Regions from separate parts of the Methyloceanibacter stevinii genome, predicted to be linked through region 1. Evidence: riboswitches for the same ligand, from Rfam matches in the RefSeq annotation. Region 1 holds a riboswitch; the other holds the start of a gene.

Region 1 (4,154 bases):
TCGTGCAGGGAATGCGGGCGACAGAATTCATTCGAAATCCTCCGGAATGGGGCCGAGTACGAGGGGTGGAACACGGGCGACGAGGCCGCCCTTCAGGGCTTCGGGCCGGCCCCTCCAGGGCAAAAGTCCGTCATCGGACTCCGCGAGAAGCATCGCGCCGTCGATGAGAGCTGTCGCATCGTCCGGGGCGGTCAAGTCACCGAAGACATAAGTCCAGCTGTCTTTCTTCCGCATCGCGGCACTGAGCGAGCGGCGGCAATTGGCAAGGCATTCGACCTGGCGGACCGTAACACCCGTCCCGTGCGCGCCTCGGCGGTGGCCTCGGCGAGCAGGAGCCCCGCGCGTGGTCCATCGCCGACCTCGCCCGGCTTGCGGCAGGTCACGCAGACATAGACGGTCGGCCCTTCCGGGGCCTTGGCGGCAGTGCCCTTGGCGTCTAGGGGAGTTGTCACCCTGATAAATCCCTCGGCGATCTCAAGCGAAAGCCACAGCAGACAGGGTGCAAGTCGGCCCAGATTCGGGCCGGACGAAGATCCAACCGTCGCAGAGGCACCCCGCCCGGCTGACGACTAGATCGACGGCAGGTCTCCTGGCTTCGCGGGTCTCTCCCTTCGCCGCCTTCCCGGGTCGACCCCAGTGGCGATGGCTCGGGCGCCCAAGACCGGTATCGAAACCGTTCCGTGGGCTCGCCGCTTACAGTTGCGGGGGCAGCCGCGGATTTGGGACATCCCCATACCGCGTTCCCTGTTCGCTCGAAATGAGCAACCGTCGATCAGGCACATAAGGGCTCCGGGCGTGTGTTTGTCAATGCGGGCCTTGCCCCGCTCGCCCTTGCCTAGTTCACCCTTGGGTCGCCGTGTTGAGAAAAGCACGTAATACGAGTATTATGCCACCATAAACAACCTATGGAGGATGCCCGCATGCCCACCTACCGGAAGAGGAAGGGGAGCGATACCTGGCACTGGTGCAGGAACTGCTCGCAATGGCCGACAAGCGACTATGACGAGGTCACCACATCCGGCCGGCCAAAGTCGGGAGAGCTTCACAACGAGTGCCGGTCAAAGGAAAGAGACGGCGACTGCCGTCAATAGCCCCCCTAACTCAGCCGCCCTACCCCCACACGGCGTCACGAGCTTGGTTGCGGCGCATGCGAACGTCGCTATAGTCGGGGCGCCGATGGTTTCCGCATGAGGCGGATACAAGAAGGGAATACGGTGAGGGTCATTACCCAATTCCGTGGCTGCCCCCGCAACTGTAAGCGGAGAGCGCCCCTCCTCAGGCCACTGGAGCCACCGCTCCGGGAAGGTGGAGGGGATGCGCAGACCCGCGAAGCCAGGAAACCTGCCGCGGCGCAAACCTTGAACCGCGCCCTCGGGTGGAGGGCGCAAGGGGGATCATATGACCCGTTCTTCACTCCAGCGCACCGCGTTTTTGGCGCTCGCCGCGCTTGTGCTCACCGCAGCGCCGGCCTCGGCGCATCACGCGATGGGCGGCGTCTTGCCGTCGACCTTCGCCCAAGGCTTCCTTTCCGGCCTCGCTCACCCTGTGATCGGGCTTGACCATCTCGCCTTTCTCATCGCCGTGGGTGTTGCGGTTGGCGTCGGCGGTCTCAATCTCGGCCTGCCCGTTCTCTTCGTCGGGGCATCAGCCATCGGTGTCGGCATCCATGTCGGCGGGTTCCAGATGCCCGGCGCCGAACTGATCGTGGCTCTGTCCGTGGTAATTGCCGGCGTTGTGCTTGCCGGTGGCCGCGCCCTTCCGCTGGCCGCCTGGACGGTGCTGTTCGGCATTGCCGGCCTGGCTCATGGCTATGCCTATGGCGAGTCGATCTTCGGGGCGGAGTCGACGCCGCTTGTGGCCTATCTGCTCGGTCTCGTGATCATCCAGAGCGCGCTTAGCGTCGGTGTCGCCATGCTCTTCCGCATGCGCTCCCCGTCCGTCTCGGCCATTGCGCCCCGTCTGGCCGGCGCCGTGGTCGTCGGCATCGGTCTTGCGACGCTGCTCGGGCAGATCATCCCCAGCGCATAGCGGTTCAATGTCAGGTACCGATCTCGAGGACGAGGGGATCACCTTCGTCCTCGGGGGCGCCCGCTCCGGAAAGAGCCGTTTCGCCGAGAGCTTCGTCACCAGTCTGCCCCGCCCATGGGTCTATATCGCCACGGCCGAAGCGCATGACGACGAGATGGCGGTGCGTATCGCCGAGCACCGGGCCCAGCGTGAAGCCGGTTGGCAGACTCTCGAGGCGCCCCACGATCTGCACGACGCCATAGGCGCGGCACCCAAGGGAGCCGTCGTGCTGGTGGACTGTTTGACCTTGTGGCTCTCCAATATCATGCACGGTCCCTACGATATCGAACACGCGATGACGGAACTGGAGCAGGCTTTGCACGCCCGCGAGAGCGCCACCGTGCTCGTCTCGAACGAAGTGGGTCTGGGGCTGGTGCCGGAAACGCCGCTGGGGCGCGCGTTCCGGGACGCGCAAGGGCGTCTCAACCAGCGCGTTGCCGCCATCGCCAGCCGGGTGATCTTCGTGGTCGCCGGGCAACCTCTCGTGGTGAAAGGAAGCACATGACCAAGTCGGTCGATGAAAAAGACCTTGAGCGCCATCGCGCCAAGATGGCGAACCGCAAAAAGGCGCAGGATGCCGAAGTTGCCGAGAAGACCGTCGAGAAGGGCCTCCTGATCGTTCACACCGGAACGGGCAAGGGCAAGTCGACGGCGGCTTTCGGTCTTGCCTTACGCATGATCGGCCGGGGCAAACGCGTCGGCATCGTGCAGTTCGTCAAGGGCGCCTGGCACACGGCGGAGCGCGATGCGCTTGAGCGTTTCGGCGATCAGGTCGCCTGGTATTCCATGGGCGAAGGCTTCACCTGGGAGACCCAGGATCTGGAACGCGATATCGCCGCGGCGGAGCGTGCTTGGGCCAAGGCGGTCGAGCTGATGGACGACCCCAGCTTCGGCCTCGTCATTCTCGACGAGCTGAACATCGCCCTGCGCTACGACTATCTGCCGTTCGACGAAGTCGTGGCCACGCTGAAGGCGCGACGCCCGGACCTCCATGTGATCGTGACGGGGCGCAACGCCAAACCGGCACTGATCGAAGCCGCGGACCTCGTCACGGACATGACGCTGGTGAAGCACCATTTCGCCGCCGGGGTGAAGGCGCAAGCCGGCATCGAATTCTAGCGATGACCGCCCGCGCGCTCATGTTTCAGGGCACGGGCTCCGATGTGGGCAAGTCCCTGATCGTGGCCGGGCTGGCGCGCGCACTCGTGTCCCGTGGACTGAAGGTCTTGCCCTTCAAGCCGCAAAACATGTCGAACAATGCGGCCGTCACCCTCGATGGGGGTGAGATCGGGCGGGCACAAGCGCTGCAAGCGCGCGCGGCCCGCGAGACCCCAAGCGTCACAATGAACCCGGTTCTGCTCAAGCCGCAAAGCGAGGTCGGCGCGCAGATCATCGTGCGCGGCCAGGTTTACGGAAAGGCCAAGGCCGCGGACTACCAAGCGCTCAAGCCCGAGCTCATGGACGCGGTGCAGGATAGCTTCGCCCTTCTCAAGGACGAGGCGGACATCGTTCTGGTGGAAGGGGCGGGCAGCGCCTCCGAAGTCAATCTCCGCGCAAACGACATCGCCAATATGGGCTTTGCGCGTGAGGCTGACGTGCCGGTCGTTCTCATCGGCGACATCGACCGGGGCGGCGTCATCGCCAGTCTCGTGGGGACCAAGGCCGTGCTCGCCCCCGACGATGCCGCGATGATCCGCGGGTTCCTCGTCAACAAGTTCAGAGGCGACCCGTCTCTGTTCGCGGACGGCATGGTGCGCATCGCAAGAGAGACCGGCTGGGAGCCGCTCGGCCTCATTCCATTTTTCGCGGGCGCAAGAGCCCTGCCGGCCGAAGACGCTCTGGCGCTCGAGCAGCAACAGGCGGCCAAGACGGATGCGACGCTGAAGGTAGCCGTGCCGGTGCTACCCCATATCGCCAATTTCGACGACCTCGATCCGCTCGCCGCCGAGCCGGCCGTCGAAGTCGTCCGTATACGGCCTGGCGAGGCGCTGCCAGGGGATGCGCAGCTTGTCATCCTACCGGGCTCGAAAGCGACGCTGTCCGACTTGCGCGTTCTTCGCGACGCCGGGTTCGACATCGATATCGAG
Region 2 (4,154 bases), on a different contig from region 1:
GCCCGGTGACGGTCACGTTCGGAAGCAGCTCATGCTGCGCCGTCAGATTCAGCAACGCATAGTCCTTGAGCTGGATCCGCTCCGGATTTGAGGGGTCCACGATACCCGCCGCGGTGTAGTCGAAGTCGAAATTGTCGGCCACGGCTCGCAGTTGTGCCCCAATCAGAGTTTTATCGTTCGGCAATTGGTAAAATGCACGGACACCAACCTCATTCCGCGGACGCCGCACCTCGATTTCGCCATCCGGATCGTGGGCATCGAGATAGGTGTAGTCCACACCGAGCCGGATGCCGTTATCCAAGCGCATCTCGGCCGAGACCTCGAGCCCCTGACGTTCGCTGGTGCCATCTTCATTGATCGGGGTAGACGCGAACGTCACCGGGTCATAAATCGTGGAAATTTCGTCGGTCAGGTCGGAATGGAAGTAGGTGACATCGAGGACCACCCGATCCTGCCAGAGACGCTGCTCAAGCCCGATATCGTAACCGATGCTCTCCTCGGGCGTCAGGTTTGGATTGCCGATGAACGTCGCCGGGTCGTAACCGAACTGCTCGTAGAACGTTGGGTTCTGCACGGCCGTGCCGGCGGACGTATGCAGCCGGCTGGTCTGGTTCGGCAGAAGATAGGACAAGCCTACGGACCATGTATCCGTGTCTTCGAAATCGTCATTCTCGTCGTGACGTCCCGTTGCCTGAATGGTGAGGTTATCGTCGAAGAAGCTGCCGCGATACTCCAACACATATCCATAGAGTTGACGCGACTCTTTCTGGAGCTGCGAGGGACTGTAGACGAGCTGAGCATCGTTATTCTTGAACGTCTCATACTCGCTTTCGATCTGGGTACTGACGAGATGATTCGCGCTCTCAACATCCGCATTATCGAGCGCCACTGTCCCCCGATAATGCAGCTGCTGCCGGGTCGATGTCGTGTCGAAGGTTTTTGCACCGTTGTCGATGTCGATGGTATCGATATCGGCGAGACCGAAGAAGAATTCGCTCCGGAAGCGCTTGTTCCAGGCGTCCATCGTTGCGTACGCGGACGCAAAGTTATTGGTGACGTCGGTCTCGAGGTTCGCATCGGTCACCAAGTCGGCAACCGTCGCCGCACCGTAGTTGAATTGATCGTACTCCGAATTGCGGTCGATCCGCCGAAAGGTCGTCCCGATTACAATATCGTCGTTTACGTCGAACTCGGCGCGCGCGTTGAGCGTGCCGATCGCGTTGCCATCGGCCCCGTCGCTCGGTCCACCGGAAAAATTGTAGCCATCCGTGTTCCGCTGCGCGCCGGAAACCGTCAGCCGCGCATAGTCGTTGGCGTAGTTGAGGGATAGATTCCCGCCGATGCTCTCTTCAGAGCCCAACTCGCCCTCGCCATACGCGTGAAAGCCCGGTTCCGTCGCGGTCTTGGTAATGACGTTGACCACACCGCCGATCGCGTTGGACCCAAAGATTGAGGATTGCGGTCCGCGGAGCACCTCGACGCGTTCAATGCCATCGGACAACATGTTCGCGAAGTCGTATTCGCCGCTCGTGGGATCGGCGACCTTGATGCCGTCGATCAGCACCAGCGTGTGGTTGCCCTCTGAGCCGCGAATGCGAACTTGTGTCAAGCCGCCGACGCCGCCCGTTTGACTGACCTCGACACCGGGCAGCGCCCGCAGCCCTTCCGACGTATGCCGAATCTGTTGCTCTTGCAGATCCTTCGACTCGACCACCGTGACCGAGCGGCCGTAGCGCTCGGCCTCGATCGGCGTCAGACCGCCGCCAACGATGATCGCGTCGAGCTGAAATGGCTCAAAATCTTGCGCCCTTGCGCTATCGGGCAGCGCAGCACCCGCGGCCAAAACGGTCGCACCAAAGGCCCATATAGAATGTCTCATCGAACACCCCCCCGTGTTCCGCGCAGCACTGAAGCCGCGCGGCAGACTATGTAAATGTCATTGGAGGGGGAGACCCCCAGCCGCAGACGGTTGCATTGCGCCACCACTACGGAGGAGTCCGCCGTTCACGCGCGCGCCGCACGGAAACCGGGTGTGCTGTCCTGGCCGGTCTCCTGACTTGCGTGTCGTTGCGAGCGCTGGCCTTCCCGAGATCCCTTCGGTCTCTCAGTGGCGTATTCAGCGCCGCTCTTCGCTTACAGTTGCGGGCGCAGTCGCGGATTCGGCGCAAAGTAGCGCCCCACCGCGTTCCCTTTTCATCGGACGGAGAACCGCCCGAACCAGAACGATTTTAATTTTCGATCAAAGACCTCAGGCTTGCCAAGAACAAAACTATCGTGTGGGTGATCTTCAGCGCACATGTTGCAAATTTGCAACGCTAAGGCCTGCGGGTTTTTCCTCTTTAGAAGCGTATGGACTGTGAGAAGGAGTAGCTCGAATTCGTCAGCCCCTTTGGAGCGGCGGGGAATCGCCCGGCGCCGCGCACCGCGGACATAGCGGCCCGATCCAACGCGGAATTTCCCGAGGACCGGGCCACAGACGCGCTCAAAAGCCGTCCGCTGGTGGCCACGCGCAAATGCACAATTGTCGTACCGTGCGCATTCCCGGCAGGCCTGCGCTTTCGCGCATTGATGCGGGCGCGGATGCGAGCCCCCCAGCTGGCGATGAGGCTGCGCGCGCTCGACTTGGAGACTGTTGCCGGCCGCGACCTGGTCTTGCTCCGGCCGGCGCTTTCGCTTTCTTGCTTGGCGCCAGCGGCGCGCTGGCTTTGACTGCCCCTGCCGGTCGCACTCTCTTTTGTGCTCTGTCCTGACGAGGATTTGCGCTTCGAGGGCGCCCCCGACGGCTCGTTTCGACTGGCGCTGCCAGCAGGCGTCGGCTCTGGTCTCGAAGCGCGTGTCTTGGGTTGCTTGTCTACGTGCTCTTGCGTCTTGCGTTCTGGCCGCTTCGCCGGGGGCTGCTTTGGTTGGGGCTCCGGGCCGCTGAGCTTCTTCTCCGGCGCGCTTCGCTTCTGTTCCGGCACGCTCGGTGTCTTGTCCGGCACGCTTGGCTCGGAGACTTTGCTCGGTGCCGGTAGAGGAACGGGCGCGGCCGTCTCCGTCTTCGGCGCCTCTAGCCGTTCTTGAGTATCGGAGGGCACCTCATTGGGCGCCTCACGTTCGGGCTCGGTATTCGTGTCCGCCTTCTCGGACGGGAGAGGTTCAGGCTCAGCGGTTTCAGCCGGTTCCGATGCGGCCGGGGGAGATTCAGGCTCAGAGGTTTCGGCCGGTTCCGTCTCGGCCGGCGGCACTTTACTCCGGCGTTCTACCTCCTGTTCGGAGCTGTCTTGCGGCTCTGGAACGGCCGCAGGCGGCTCCTCCACAACAGGTTCCGGAGGCTTCTCCCATTCGGCCACCATCCCCGACAGCGCGCTGGACGCCGCCGCGACCGATACGACGACGTCTCCGGCATCTCCCGCGGACTCATCGCTCGGCGCCTCGGAATAGAAGCCAAACACCACCAGATGCAGAACGACGGCGATGGCCACGAAGACCGTCGCCTCAAGCAGCCGCTTCATTTGCGAACCGTCACCAATTGGATGTCGCGCAGACCAAGCGCGGCGAGCTTCGGAAGCAGCGCTGCCAATTTCGATCCGTTGACAGACTTATCCGCTCGCAACACGGCGATGGGGCGCGTGTCATCGCTGCAAGGTCCACCGCACTGGTCGCGCAGTGCATCGTGCAGACCGGCCAGCACAGCCTCATAGCCCACCGCCTCGCGAAAGCCGAGCCGCCCATCGGCGCCGAGATAGAGCACAAGCGTGCCGTCGGCGAGATCCGTTTCGTCCGCGCTCGGAGCCGCAACTTCGAAGGGCGGCGGTGGCGCGATCTGGGCCGTGAGCAGGAAGAATATCAAGAGGAGAAAAACGACGTTGATCATCGGCAAGATGTTCTCCCGTCGCGCGCGGTGCGTAGCTTCTCGGAATCGCACCGCCCTACTCCAACAATACGAAGTTGGAGAATCCCCCTGCTTTGAGCAGTTCCATCGTCTCGATCACCCGTTGAAGCTCGGCATCGTCGCGGGCGCGCAAGATGATCGTGTCGCTGGGCTTCTCCGTCAGTGCTTGCAACCCCCCGACGATCTGGCCGGTTGAGACCGGTTCGCCATTCAGCCTGAGCGTGGTTGGGGCAATGTCCACCAGTCGCGGCGGCCCCCGATAGGCGCTTTGGCCGCCCCC

Evidence for each region. A riboswitch is a leader RNA that binds a small molecule or an ion and turns the genes downstream of it on or off. The one in region 1 is predicted to bind cobalamin.
Region 2: it holds a riboswitch for cobalamin, as region 1 does, so the genes downstream of both, AUC70_RS09180 (TonB-dependent receptor plug domain-containing protein) here and AUC70_RS05660 (HupE/UreJ family protein) in region 1, are expected to answer to the same signal.

The regions. Positions count from the first base shown of each region.
Region 1 is NZ_LPWE01000010.1:363,494-367,647, reverse strand. Features, by position in the region: gene cobW (cobalamin biosynthesis protein CobW) at 1-31, opposite strand, end outside; gene AUC70_RS05665 (DUF1636 family protein) at 28-378, opposite strand; cobalamin riboswitch at 563-785, opposite strand; cobalamin riboswitch at 1,161-1,362, shown strand; gene AUC70_RS05660 (HupE/UreJ family protein) at 1,399-2,028, shown strand; gene cobU (bifunctional adenosylcobinamide kinase/adenosylcobinamide-phosphate guanylyltransferase) at 2,036-2,572, shown strand; gene cobO (cob(I)yrinic acid a,c-diamide adenosyltransferase) at 2,569-3,186, shown strand; gene AUC70_RS05645 (cobyric acid synthase) at 3,189-4,154, shown strand, end outside.
Region 2 is NZ_LPWE01000011.1:495,893-500,046, reverse strand. Features, by position in the region: gene AUC70_RS09180 (TonB-dependent receptor plug domain-containing protein) at 1-1,879, opposite strand, end outside; cobalamin riboswitch at 2,026-2,237, opposite strand; gene tolA (cell envelope integrity protein TolA) at 2,340-3,494, opposite strand; gene AUC70_RS09170 (biopolymer transporter ExbD) at 3,491-3,907, opposite strand; gene AUC70_RS09165 (ExbD/TolR family protein) at 3,912-4,154, opposite strand, start outside.